DNA from 3 places in the Lentibacillus salinarum genome. Region 2 is predicted to be linked to each of the others. Evidence: riboswitches for the same ligand, from Rfam matches in the RefSeq annotation. Region 2 holds a riboswitch; each other region holds the start of a gene.
What was found. A riboswitch is a leader RNA that binds a small molecule or an ion and turns the genes downstream of it on or off. The one in region 2 is predicted to bind cobalamin.

Region 1 (4,291 bases), on a different contig from region 2:
TTAAATCACGTATCCAAACAGGCGGCAGATATGATTGTAACGGTCTGGGGTGTCGGATATAAATTTGAGGTAGATGATGCATAATGTTTTGGCGCAGCGTTGTAGGCAAGCTAGCAATAACCATCCTATTGCTAGTTTCTTTTGTATTATTTATTTTAACGATTTTATTATTGGAGTTTTTTGAAACCTTTCATGTCAATGAAGCTGAAAAAGAAATGATGCAGACAGCAACAAAAGTGTCCCGTATCGTTGAACAACATGATGATCAGGCACTGGCGCTGGAAAATGCAGAATTGGTAAAAGACCCGGTAAGCCGGCTTGCCGTTATTTATGATGATGGGACATCACGGACATCTGACAGTACGGATAATGATTTAAACGAACTTGATCCACAATGGCTGCGGAATGATGAAGACTTGAGGGATGTTTTCACCAACGGTCAGGATGTTAAAAAAGATACAATGCTCCCGAGCAGTCATGTTGAAGCCATGATTGTCGGTACTCCGATCGAGCAGGGTGGCGCTGTCTTTATTTACCAATCCCTGGATATTGTCAATCAGACCAAAGCGGAGACGACTAAAATCATCTTTCTGGCTGCCGGGATTGCCATTATTTTAACGACTATTTTCGCTTTCTTTCTGTCAACACGAATCACATCACCATTGATAAAAATGAGAGAGGCCGCGCTTGATTTGACAAGAGGGGAATTTAATACGAAAGTGCCGATTCTGACCCATGATGAGATCGGTGAACTGGCGATGGCCTTTAACCGGATGGGCAGACAGCTGAAATTTCATATTAATGCCTTAAGGCAGGAAAAGGAGCAAATTTCCAACATTGTCAGCTCGATGGCTGATGGGGTCATTACGTTGAACCGCAACGGGGATATGCTCGTGACCAATCCGCCAGCAAAACAATTTATACACAATCTATATTATGAAAATGGTATGGAGCCTGAGGACGATCATCTGACAGCCCCCGAGCCATTAAACGAAACATTACGCAGTGTCATCCACGGGGAAAAAGAAGTAATCCGCGAAATCAATACACAGGGGCGTACATGGGTCATGATCATGACACCGTTATATGACCAGACGTATGTGCGCGGAGCTGTCGCGGTTATCCGGGATATGACAGAAGAAAGACAGATGGACAAGATGCGTAAAGATTTTATTGCTAATGTTTCCCATGAATTACGGACGCCGATTTCAATGCTGCAGGGATATAGCGAGGCAATTGTTGATGATGTTGCGGAATCAACAGAAGAAAAGAACGAGCTGGCACAGATTATTCATGAAGAGTCCCTCAGGATGGGCAGGCTTGTTAATGAATTACTGGACCTAGCCCGAATGGAAGCAGGCCATACCCGGCTAGACAAGACGATGATTGACGCCGAATCGTTTGTAGAACGCATTTTAAAAAAGTTTAAAGGGATTGCTGAGGAAAGTCATGTTCAATTAATATCTGAAAGGCATCTGTCGGTATCAATGATTTCTATCGATACCGATCGAATTGAACAGGTTTTCACGAACTTGATTGATAATGCCATCAGACATACAAAGCAACATGGTTATGTCAAAGTTGTTGTTGAGGGGACTGCCACTGAACTGCATGTATCCATAGAGGATAACGGTAGCGGTATACCGGAAGAAGATATACCGTTTGTGTTTGAACGTTTTTACAAGGCTGATAAATCACGGACACGCAACGGCAGAAAGAAAGGAACAGGACTTGGTCTGGCCATTGCCAAAAATATTGTCGAAGCGCATGATGGGACCATCACCGTACAAAGCAAACTGAATGAAGGGACAATGTTTGACATCAGGCTTCCCTTGTAAAAATTGTTTATCATCATGCCTAGAAAAAACAGCATCCCTATGCTACGATAGTTTTGCAACGAAATAGGAATACGAGATGTTGGTGTATTCACTTAATAGGGAATCCAGTGCGAATCTGGAACTGTCCTCGCAACTGTAAGTGATCGACGAAATAAGCGTTAACCACTGTATGGGCTGACCATATGGGAAGGGCTTAAAGTAGGTGAGCATCATGAAGTCAGTAGACCTGCCAGCATCGCATGTTTCAATGCTTCGGGGATTTGAGTGTTTGGGACAACCGGAACTGCCATATGGTACTGTTGTATGTTTCGATTGTCTGATAAGCCGACCTTTGAACAACCGCTTGAAGGAGGTTGGCTTTTTTTTATTTTGGGTGGGTGACATACGCGTACCAGTCAGGTTTTGGTTCCCGCGCCCGCTTCTCCACACACAAACAGAGACATAGGAGGAATTGGAAAATGAACAAATGGTGGTTGCCTTTAGCAATATTACTCGTTGTTATTGGACTGATGACAGGCTGTGGTGCCGGGGAAGAAAACCAAACCGAATCAAACAATGGTAATTTGCAGACTGCTACAAATGAAAATACAGATGGAGAACTTAGTGAAGACGAGATTCGTATTACGATAAGCCAGGATAATGGGAAAGAATACATTGATGAAAAAGAAATTGCAATTGAAGAAGGCGCCATTTTAATGGATGTACTGCAGGAAAACTTTTATGTGGAGACTGAGGAAGATGGCCAATTTATAACGTCCATTGAACGTGTTTCCGCTGAAGAAGATGAACAAAAGGCGTGGATTTTCGAGGTTAATGGTGAAAAGGCAAATGTGGGTGCTGCCGAATATGAACTGTCTCCGGGTGATAACGTAACATTTGATTACCAGGCATGGGAATAATGAATGAATACATATAAACTGACGCTGCTGGCGTTACTCGCTGCTCTTGCGGTTGTCGGAAGAAGTGTATTTGCCTTTCTTCCCAATGTCCAACCGGTCACATCTTTGATTATCATCTGCGGGTTGGTGCTTGGCCCGCTTGCAGCTGTCATCCTGGCGGTATTGACAACATTTCTGTCGAACATGCTACTGGGAATGGGGGTTTGGACCATATGGCAGGTCACATCCTGGGTGCTCATCGGATTAGTAAGCGGCTGGATCGGCAAATATCCGGGTCGGCTGCCGATTTATGTATATGCGGTCATCTGCGGTTATTTTTATGGCTTTATCATATCGTTAACAACATATTCGATCGCCGGGAAGTTTTGGTCCTATTATTTGGCTGGCCTGCCGTTTGACACATATCATGCGATTGGAAATGCTGTCTTCATATTCGTGCTGTATCCAATCATCAGCCATTTTTTCAAAAAATATGCCACGAACCGTTTTCAGTTGCAGAATACGAATCACTAACACATAGAAAAGCGTTCCTTTGTAATAGGACAGGAGCGCCTTTCTCAGTTTGGCTTTTCTTTTTATATGATGGTATACAGGAATCCGTCATCGAATACGTCAGACAGGAATCCGTCATCGAATACGTCAGACATGACTCCATCTTCACCCAGCTTCATATTTTTCTGGATCCCCAAGGAATGGCTGATCAGCGACTTTAATTGAATCGGTCGGACATCCTTCACAGGCATCCAACATATCGTCTTCCAATACTTCAGGTACTTCAGCAGTCCCTTCATTGTCATCCAGAACGACATAGGCCAGTGCCTCATCGTTATAATCATATATATTCGGAGCTGTGGTACCGCATGCACCACAGGCAATGCATGTTTCCTGATCAACGATTGTATATTTTGGCATGAAACGCCTCCCCACCAGTAAAACAACTTTCAACGCCTATCTTTTATTATAAATCGGTATGTTACACATTTCAACTTGGCTGTAACATGTTATGATGTGAATGACAGCCCAACGTTTTATCATGGGATATGTTGGCTGAAGGGGGGGTGAGCTGTTGTTGTTTGATGCTATCGTCTTAACAAGTTATGCCAAGTTTCATGGGAGTAGAAGCGTTTCGGCCGTCTATCATTTGCTGACCGGGAAACGTTCAATCCAAACGGTCCAAGATGCACATATTTATCAGTTGAATGATTTTTATGGAATTTATCCGACGTTACAGAAACAAGCATTTGACGAGCACATACATAGATTATCTGAACTTAACCTGCTTACATTCACTAACCAAAACGCTGGTTTGCCAACCAGCAAAGGGAAACACAGGATGGAGCAGCAGGATACGTACGGGCCTATCCAATACTTCAAGGGGCTGCTCTACCATCGTAAAGCTTCGGTTTTTTGGGAACGCCTGCTGCTACTTATCCAAACCATGACAAACAGTAAAGTGAATCATTTCCATTTCATTCCAATTATTGACAAACCGGTTGTGGCGGATTGGGTAAAAACACAATACCTTAAATGGAAAAACCATCGGACATGTTTCCT
Region 2 (4,291 bases):
TTTAACTCGCTGGTGTTCATTAAAAGCAGCAAAGATCCCAGGATGAAAAACGGCACAATAATACCGATATGGCTCCATCCCCTTGCAGATACACTGCCAAGCAGCCATCCCATAATTTGCTGTAGTTGGTCATCCGTCAACGCAATAATTAAGGATATAAAGGAGCCCAGAAATGAACTGAATATAATGCCTGTTAAAATAATCGTCTCCACCCGCATCGTTCGGTCCACTCTTCTGGCGAAAAACAGCACAAGTAAAATGGTTGCTAAAGCAGTCGCTATACTTAAAACCGGCAACGTATAAAGTCCGAGAAAAGGAATCGAAATGCTAAAAAACAACGTCGCAACTGCGCCCACGGAAGCACCGGATGAGACACCTAAAATATACGGATCTGCCAATGGATTTCGAAGCAGACCCTGGAATGCCGCTCCTGCAATCGCCAGAGAGGCCCCAACCAAACCGGCAAGGAGCACTCTCGGCAATCGAATTTGCGAAACAATATTCATGTACATTGGATCGACCTGATCAGCTATCGGTAAGCGAAAAACATGTGCACCAATAATTTTGACGATATCTGAAACAGGAACAGATACGCTGCCAACGGATATGGCCGTCAGCATCGATACAAGTAAGAAGGCAAATGCCAGCACATATGCAAATAGATGATTATTCGTCAAAAAGTTCCGGATAGACAACTTCAGCGATCTCCTTTGCACCTTCCACTAAACGGGGCCCCGGACGGCTTACAAGGTCGGAATGAACATCAAAAACCTCCTCATTCGCTACCGCGTTCACGTCACCCCAACCATCACGATTCAAGACTTGTTCGACTGGATCATCTTCATAATCGCCATACGTCGTTATCATGACATCCGGGTTTAATTCCACAATAGCTTCGGGATCGATCTGAACCCAGCCGTCCAGCTCTTGTGCTGCATTATCTGCATTGACGATCTGCAGGAGATCATCAAAAAATGTGTTTTGACCTGCCGTGAAAATTTCCGGTGCAGGTGCTACTTCAAAAAAGACAGACTGACGTTCATCATCACTGATAGCCGCTGTCTTTTCATGCAGTGACGCAAATTCCTCTTTCATATTGCCGACAATTTCTTCTGCCGCTTCTTCTGTACCCGTCATTTGTCCGATCTGTTCAATCGATTCATACGTCTCATCAATTTGCTGTGCATCGTGAACCACAAACACATTGATGCCGGCATCGCGAATCTGTTGTAATGCTTCTTCAGAGTTATGTGCACCGGAAGCATGTGCCAGCACAAGGTCCGGTTCCAAACTGATAATCACTTCCACATTCAGTTCCATACCGCCTACCTTTTCTTTTTCCTCTACCTCTTGCGGATAATTATCATGATCAGAAACACCGACGATTTCATCTTCCAATCCTAGTGCAAAAGCAATTTCGGTATTGCTCGGAATTAAGGAGACGATCCGCTCCGGTTTCTCATCAATGGTCATGTCATGATCAAGCGCATCGGTTACCGTCAGCGGAAAAGCTGATTCCTCCGTCGCTGTTTGCTCCGTGTTCTCATCTGTGCTCTCAGCCCCATTTTCAGAATCGGGACTTTCAGAACTGCAACCAATCAAAAGACCAAACGTCAGCATCACTAATAGAAAAAACGATAAAAACTTTTTCACTTCGATACCCCCTCATGTATTTTGCGCAAATAAAAAAACATCTTCACGAGAAATGAAGATGGCTATGTAAAAGAGCAGTCAAGATAAACCTGTCCCTTTACACCTTCCTATTCCTCGTAGGCATTGGTGCACGAAAGGCAGCAGGCAGGTCTCCTGGCTCATGGTCATCACTTGCTGCATCTTCCCTTCCCATACATACTTATGTACAGTGGTCATGACAGCTCGCTCGCAAATACAGTGGCGGGACCGCGTTGGACTTTCACCAACTTCCCTATTAAGATTTCACACATTGAAATCACCTGTACCCAAAACGATTTAGTTATTCGCTGATTCCGATTATACATAAAGTTACAAAATCTGTCACGTTTCTATGTAACCTATTCCCTCTCTATGAGCGACCGAGCATGGCTGCTTCACGGAGAAAAAGGCGTTCATCTGGTGATGAGCGGCCCTCCACAGTTTTTCATCAATTCCTATTTTTAAGCTTAACAGCAGTTTTTAGACCCTTGCTGATTTTGAAATTGTATGTACATTTTTGTCTCTTATCCTGTATAATAATATCAATATACTCGAACGGCGAGAATTCTATTAAAAAAGAAAGGGTGTTATCATGCTTCGTATTTTAGATTTAAAAAATATGAAAGAAAATCATGAAAAGATTACCATGGTCACGGCATATGATTACCCGTCTGCCAAGCAGGCGGAACAAGCCGGAATAGATATGATCCTCGTTGGTGACTCATTAGGGATGGTTGTACTCGGTTATGAGTCAACCGTTGAGGTAAAGATTGAAGACATGATCCACCACGGAAAGGCAGTCAAACGCGGCGCACCGAATACATTCATAGCTGTTGACATGCCATTTATGTCCTATCACATTTCACTGGAAGAATCACTAAGAAATGCGAAAAAGATTTTTCAGGAAACGAATGCCCAAAGCTTGAAAGTCGAAGGTGCATCCGGGGACATACTTATTTTCATAGAGCGTTTAACAGAAGCGGGGATACCGGTTATTGCGCATTTAGGATTAACACCTCAGTCGGTTAATGTGCTCGGCGGATTCAAAGTTCAGGGGAAAGATAAAACCACTGCGAAAAAACTTCTGGATGATGCTAAGAAAGTGGCGGACCATGGCGCTGCTGCACTCGTTTTAGAGTGTGTTCCGACAGAACTGGCTAAGATGGTAACAAATTCTATCAATATTCCAACGATCGGAATTGGTGCGGGTGTCAATTGTGATGGACAGGTCCTAGTCTATCACGATATCCTGAAATACGGCGTTGACCGTCTGCCAAAATTTGTGAAACCGTATACCGATTTTAATGATAGCGGTACAGAAGCGCTAGAAGCTTACATTTCAGATGTGAAGCAAGAAAACTTTCCTTCTGATGACCATTCTTTCTTTATGAAAAATAAAGATGCCTTACCTGAACGTGAATAAGGAGAGAAATAAAGTGAAAGTTATACGTTCGATTCAAGACATGAAACAATTAATGAGAGATTACCGTACTCAAAACAAACAGATTGGTTTCGTTCCTACAATGGGGTTTCTTCATGAAGGCCATCTAAACCTGATGCGGGAAGCGAAAAAAGAAAATGATGTCGTCGCAGCGAGTATTTTTATTAATCCATTACAGTTTGGCCCAAATGAAGATTATGAAAATTACCCAAGAGATGAGCAAGCTGATGTACTTCAGGCTGAAAAGGCAGGCGTTGATGTATTATTCATTCCAACCGTTGCTGATATGTATCCAAATCCAATGCTGATTCAACTGGGGATAAAAGGACGGACCGATGTTTTGTGCGGTCGTTCGCGTCCCGGACATTTTGATGGCGTCCTGACAGTATTAACGAAACTATTTCATATTATCAGTCCGGATAAAGTGTATTTCGGTTTGAAAGATGCCCAACAAACAGCGGTGGTGGACGCATTAATCGATGATTTGAATTTTCCGATCGAATTAGTTGGATTGCCAACGGTCAGAGAAACGGATGGACTGGCGAAAAGCAGTCGTAATGTGAACCTGACTGAACAAGAGCGAGGTGAGGCCGTTTGGCTATATAAAGGATTACAACATGGACGACAGCTCATTCGCCGCGGTGAACAAAACCCGGATAAGATTATTCATGACGTCACAGAAACAATGAACCATCACATATCGGGAAACATTGATTATGTTGAATTACTAAGTTATCCGGCATTAGAACCTGTGTCATCGATTAATCAGCGGATCATCCTTGCTGCTGCTGTTTACTTTGAAAGAGCCAGATTAATAGACAATCTGCTTCTCGACAAAAGCGGAGAAATCATCACTCGGTATAGCTAGGAGGCAATGGTATGTTTCGTACTATGATGAAAAGTAAGATTCATCGTGCGCGTGTAACGGAAGCAAATTTAAATTATGTCGGTAGTGTTACAATTGACCAGGATATTCTGGATCAAGTCGATATCTTGCCACATGAAAAGGTACAAATTGTCAATAACAATAACGGTGCCCGCCTAGAAACGTATGTCATCCCCGGCAAAAGAGGATCGGGTGTTGTTTGTTTGAATGGAGCGGCAGCAAGGCTCGTACAAAAAGACGATGTCATTATTATCGTTTCCTATGCATTCGTTTCAAGTGAAGCGTTAGCATCC
Region 3 (4,291 bases), on a different contig from region 2:
CTGCAAACGCCGGGTAGCTGCCTTTCTCCCGGCTCAGCTCCATGCTCGTTTTGATCGTCAAGTAAGCCATTTTTTCATACAGTTGATCGGCATAATCAACTGCTTCATCCGACTCCCACCCGATATTTTCTTTTGCCAGCAGATGATGCCAGCCAAATGTGCCAAGGCCGATGGCACGATATTTCTGATTGGTCATCTGTGTCTGTTTCAGCGGCAGGGTATTGATGTCAATCACATTATCAAGCATGCGGACCTGAATACGGATGAGCCGCTCCAACACCCGATCCGTTACGGCCCGCCCCAGGTTGATCGAGCTCAAATTGCAGACGACATAATCCCCAGATTTGTACTTTTTCACGATTGTTCCGTCCGCCTCGGTCAGTTCCTCCAAAAATTCTGTCGGTGACTGATTTTGCGTAATTTCCGTGCACAAGTTGGAGCAGTAAATCATGCCTTCGTGCGGATTATTATTCTGCCGGTTCACCTCATCCCGGTAAAACATGAATGGTGTACCGGACTCAAGCTGTGATTTCATAATCCGTTTCATAATATCAATCGCCGGGACAACGCGCTTTGTAAGCTGATGAGACGCGACACATTCAAGGTAGCGATCGCGCCACGAGCCCGATCCATTCGCCTCATCATAAAAGTCTTCGAGCGAAAAGCCCATCACCTGGCGCACTTCATGCGGGTCAAACAAATACCAATCGCCGCGCTTTTCCACCTGTTCCATAAAATAATCCGGCAAGCAGACACCGGTAAAAATATCGTGGGCGCGCAGCCGTTCATCGCCATTATTCAGCTTCAGATCGAGAAACCCTTCAATATCGGTATGCCAGACGTCCAAGTAAATGGCAATGGCGCCTTTGCGGGTGCCGAGCTGATCGACGCTGACCGCCGTGTTATTCAGCTGCTTGATCCATGGCACAACACCACTCGACATGCCTTTAAAGCCTTTAATCGAACTGCCGCGCCCCCGGACTTTCCCCATGTAAACACCGATGCCGCCACCGTTTTTGGACAAATTGGCAATATCGGTATTGCTGTCATAAATCGACTGCAGGCTATCATCAACCGTATCGATGAAGCAGCTTGACAGCTGACCGTGTGTTTTGCCGGCGTTTGTGAGCGTCGGTGTCGCAACAGTCATATACAAATGGCTCAGCGCCCAATAGGCTTCAGCGACATACCGGCTGCGTTGGGCCGGGTCTTCCTGCTGCATTAAGTGCATAGCAATCACCATCCACCGCTCCTGCGGCAGTTCGTAGATATTTTGATCGTGATCAGTAGCCAAATAGCGCGTCGTCAAGGTATAAAGGCCAAGATAATTGAACAGCTGGTCGCAGGCCGGGTCGATGATGCTGGCAAAATAATCGATCTCCTCTTTTGTGTATGTCTGCAGCAGCTCCGCCGTATAAATGCCTTTTTCGGTAAGGGTTTGGATGAGTCCATAAAAATCGCTGTAGCGCTCGCTAAAATCATAGCCCCTGTTGGCCGCAGCCTGTTTGTACAAGTCATGCAGATACAGCCGGCTGGCGACGAATGTCCAGTCTGGATTTGCCTCATCGATATTTTCAAGGGCGCGTTTGATTAAGTGATCGTTCGTAGCCGCTGCACCTTTCTTATGTATTTTTTCCATAAAAGTCTCTTTGTCGACCTGTAAGCCTTGTGTTGCCTGGTCAATCCGTTGTGTCAGTTCGTCATTCAAGACGATTGTCATGTGTTTGCCTCCTTTATGATCGCTTAGGGTCTCCCACCGTTTCCCCGGAACCCGTCCTAGCTCAATATAAAAAACCGCTCACCCAGGGGATGAACGGTATAAAACGACAGAAAATATGAACTATTTCCGTCGTTTCGCCATCGCTTGCCCCGAGGATTCGAACGCACGCGATGCGGCAGGTCTCCTGACTTGTGCTTCTCCCTACTGAGGGCCTTCCCATATAACCGCCGTGAAGCTGGTCATACAGTGGTTATCCCGTTCGTCCACACTCACAGTTGCGGGGACAGCTCCGGATTTACACCAGATTCCCTTTTTAAGACTAAGATGTCACCACAGCTCGCGAACACCATATATAGTGTGTCGGTTGAATTATTGTCAATATATATTGTATTTATAGCGTATCATAGAATCATAGGCAATGCAATAGATTTCCAAAAAAATGGCCGGAAGCCTGGCCGGGACGGAGGGATACAATATTTTTCTGACTATCCCTTGAACTTTTATCGAGTGTATGTTATGTTGATTCAAATGATATATTTTTCTTACTTCAATCCATTGAAGTGAGGTAGAGGTAGCGAAGACCATCAGTACACAATCAGAGAATGATGAGATTCAGGGACGATTGTGGAAAGGGGGATTCGCCGAAACGGCACAAAGCTCATACTTTCGCCGTTGGTTCTGCTATTGAACAAATACAGGACTGTCATATAGGTAACTATATGGAGGGCTATCTTGCGCTAAGAGACGGTTAAGTAACGTTTCTCATGCAACAGCGAACCCTCGTTGTTGTTTTTTTTATGGCAACAATGGGGATAGCCCTTTTTAATCTTTCAAAAGGGGTGTGTGAATGATGAATTTCGGTCAGGTATTAACAGCCATGGTGACCCCATTTGATCATCATGGCGATATCGATTTCGATGCCACACGAACATTGGTCAATGATTTAATCGCAAACGGCTCGGACGGCTTAGTAGTCGCCGGAACGACCGGAGAATCCCCGACGCTGACAGACACTGAAAAACTGGACTTGTTCCGCTTCACTGCACAAGTTGCTGATGGCCGTGTACCCGTCATCGCTGGAACCGGGTCTAATAACACACGCGCATCCATCGAGTTGACAAAACAGGCGGCGCAGACAGGTGTCGATGCGATCATGCTGACGACGCCCTACTACAACAAACCGTCCCAGGAAGGGCTGTATCAGCATTATAGAGCTGTGGCCCAAGCGACATCACTCCCTGTGATGCTGTACAATATCCCTGGCCGGAGCGCCGTGGGCATTGCACCAGAAACCATTATCCGGTTGGCGGAAATCAGCAATATCGTATCCGTCAAAGAAGCGAGCGCCAATCTTGATGCGATGACAAAGATTATCAGCAAAACGCCTGATGATTTCACGCTTTACAGTGGGGATGATAATTTGACACTTCCAGTATTGGCGATTGGCGGTACTGGCATCGTATCGGTCTCCGCCCATGTGATCGGGAATGATATACAAGAAATGGTGCAGAGCTTCACGAGCGGCAACGTCCAACGGGCAGCAGCCATTCACCAGGAAATCCTACCGGTGATGAAAGCGATGTTTGCTCAGCCAAGCCCGGCGCCGGTAAAAGCTGCCCTGAATATGACGGGTATTTCGGTTGGCGACGTGCGCCTGCCAATGCTTCCGCTGTCCAGCGACGAAAAACGGCAACTAAGCCAGATCCTACCACCGCATAAAGTGAAACTACATTCAACGGAACGGTTTTCTCCGTTGAATAACGAGGAACAAAGGCTAAATTCGCAACATCCTGTTGCAACGCCTTTGTGACCTGCGTCCTGCAGGCCCGAACAGAATCGGGCATTTACGGACAGTTAGCCGCCGTTTTGAGGTGGGTTAGTGGCCGTTATATGCGGGGAAAAGTGAAACTACATTCAACGGAGCGTTTTTCTGTAACTTTGGGATAAAGTTTGATTAAAAACACCTCATGGACCATACTTTGCAATAAATAAGAATCCATTTTGAAAAAAGATTGATCAAGATGGATTCTTTTAAGCAATTTTAAGATTATTTTTTAAAAATAATTGTCATTTTCTACCTACGTCTTATACAATCGCACCCTTGTTTTCCTTTCCCCATTTTAAAAAATTAGCTTACCCGAGATTTGATAAACCAATTCCTTAAATATTATGCTATTTTGATAATGCGATTTTTATATGGGCTAAGTGATGCTCTTCATGCCAAGCTAATTTTGCAACCTTTGTCGCTACTGTTATATTACCATTTAGCTGATGAACAAAACTTCGATCTAAATGCTCTTCCGTTAAACTATGACCCAAAGATACGATGCGCTCATTTATACCTTCCAACATTTTTATAGAACATTCTACGGGAAGCTTTGTATCCGGTTGAATAGCCCACTTTTCTTCATCAAAAGCTGGTACTGTTGGACTCTCATCTGTTAAAGCCAGCTTCAAACGTTGATACATGTTCAACTGAGAGTCAGCAATATGATGAACAAGGCCGCGAACTGTCCAGCTACCATCACGATAAGTTTTGCTTAATTCCTCATCACTTAATGAGTCGACAGT

Region 1: it holds a riboswitch for cobalamin, as region 2 does, so the genes downstream of both, ACFQ4A_RS02700 (DUF4430 domain-containing protein) here and ACFQ4A_RS00170 (ABC transporter substrate-binding protein) in region 2, are expected to answer to the same signal.
Region 3: it holds a riboswitch for cobalamin, as region 2 does, so the genes downstream of both, ACFQ4A_RS06765 (ribonucleoside-diphosphate reductase subunit alpha) here and ACFQ4A_RS00170 (ABC transporter substrate-binding protein) in region 2, are expected to answer to the same signal.

What each region holds. Positions count from the first base shown of each region.
Region 1 is NZ_JBHTNH010000002.1:383,815-388,105, reverse strand. Features, by position in the region: gene ACFQ4A_RS02710 (response regulator transcription factor) at 1-84, shown strand, start outside; gene ACFQ4A_RS02705 (ATP-binding protein) at 84-1,838, shown strand; cobalamin riboswitch at 1,902-2,086, shown strand; gene ACFQ4A_RS02700 (DUF4430 domain-containing protein) at 2,297-2,737, shown strand; gene ACFQ4A_RS02695 (ECF transporter S component) at 2,741-3,250, shown strand; gene ACFQ4A_RS02690 (ferredoxin) at 3,395-3,649, opposite strand; gene ACFQ4A_RS02685 (helix-turn-helix domain-containing protein) at 3,804-4,291, shown strand, end outside.
Region 2 is NZ_JBHTNH010000001.1:26,427-30,717, forward strand. Features, by position in the region: gene ACFQ4A_RS00165 (FecCD family ABC transporter permease) at 1-695, opposite strand, end outside; gene ACFQ4A_RS00170 (ABC transporter substrate-binding protein) at 667-1,653, opposite strand; cobalamin riboswitch at 1,780-1,971, opposite strand; gene panB (3-methyl-2-oxobutanoate hydroxymethyltransferase) at 2,264-3,094, shown strand; gene panC (pantoate--beta-alanine ligase) at 3,108-3,980, shown strand; gene panD (aspartate 1-decarboxylase) at 3,992-4,291, shown strand, end outside.
Region 3 is NZ_JBHTNH010000012.1:575-4,865, reverse strand. Features, by position in the region: gene ACFQ4A_RS06765 (ribonucleoside-diphosphate reductase subunit alpha) at 1-1,720, opposite strand, end outside; cobalamin riboswitch at 1,878-2,070, opposite strand; lysine riboswitch at 2,279-2,458, shown strand; gene dapA (4-hydroxy-tetrahydrodipicolinate synthase) at 2,571-3,530, shown strand; gene ACFQ4A_RS06755 (YfiT family bacillithiol transferase) at 3,893-4,291, opposite strand, start outside.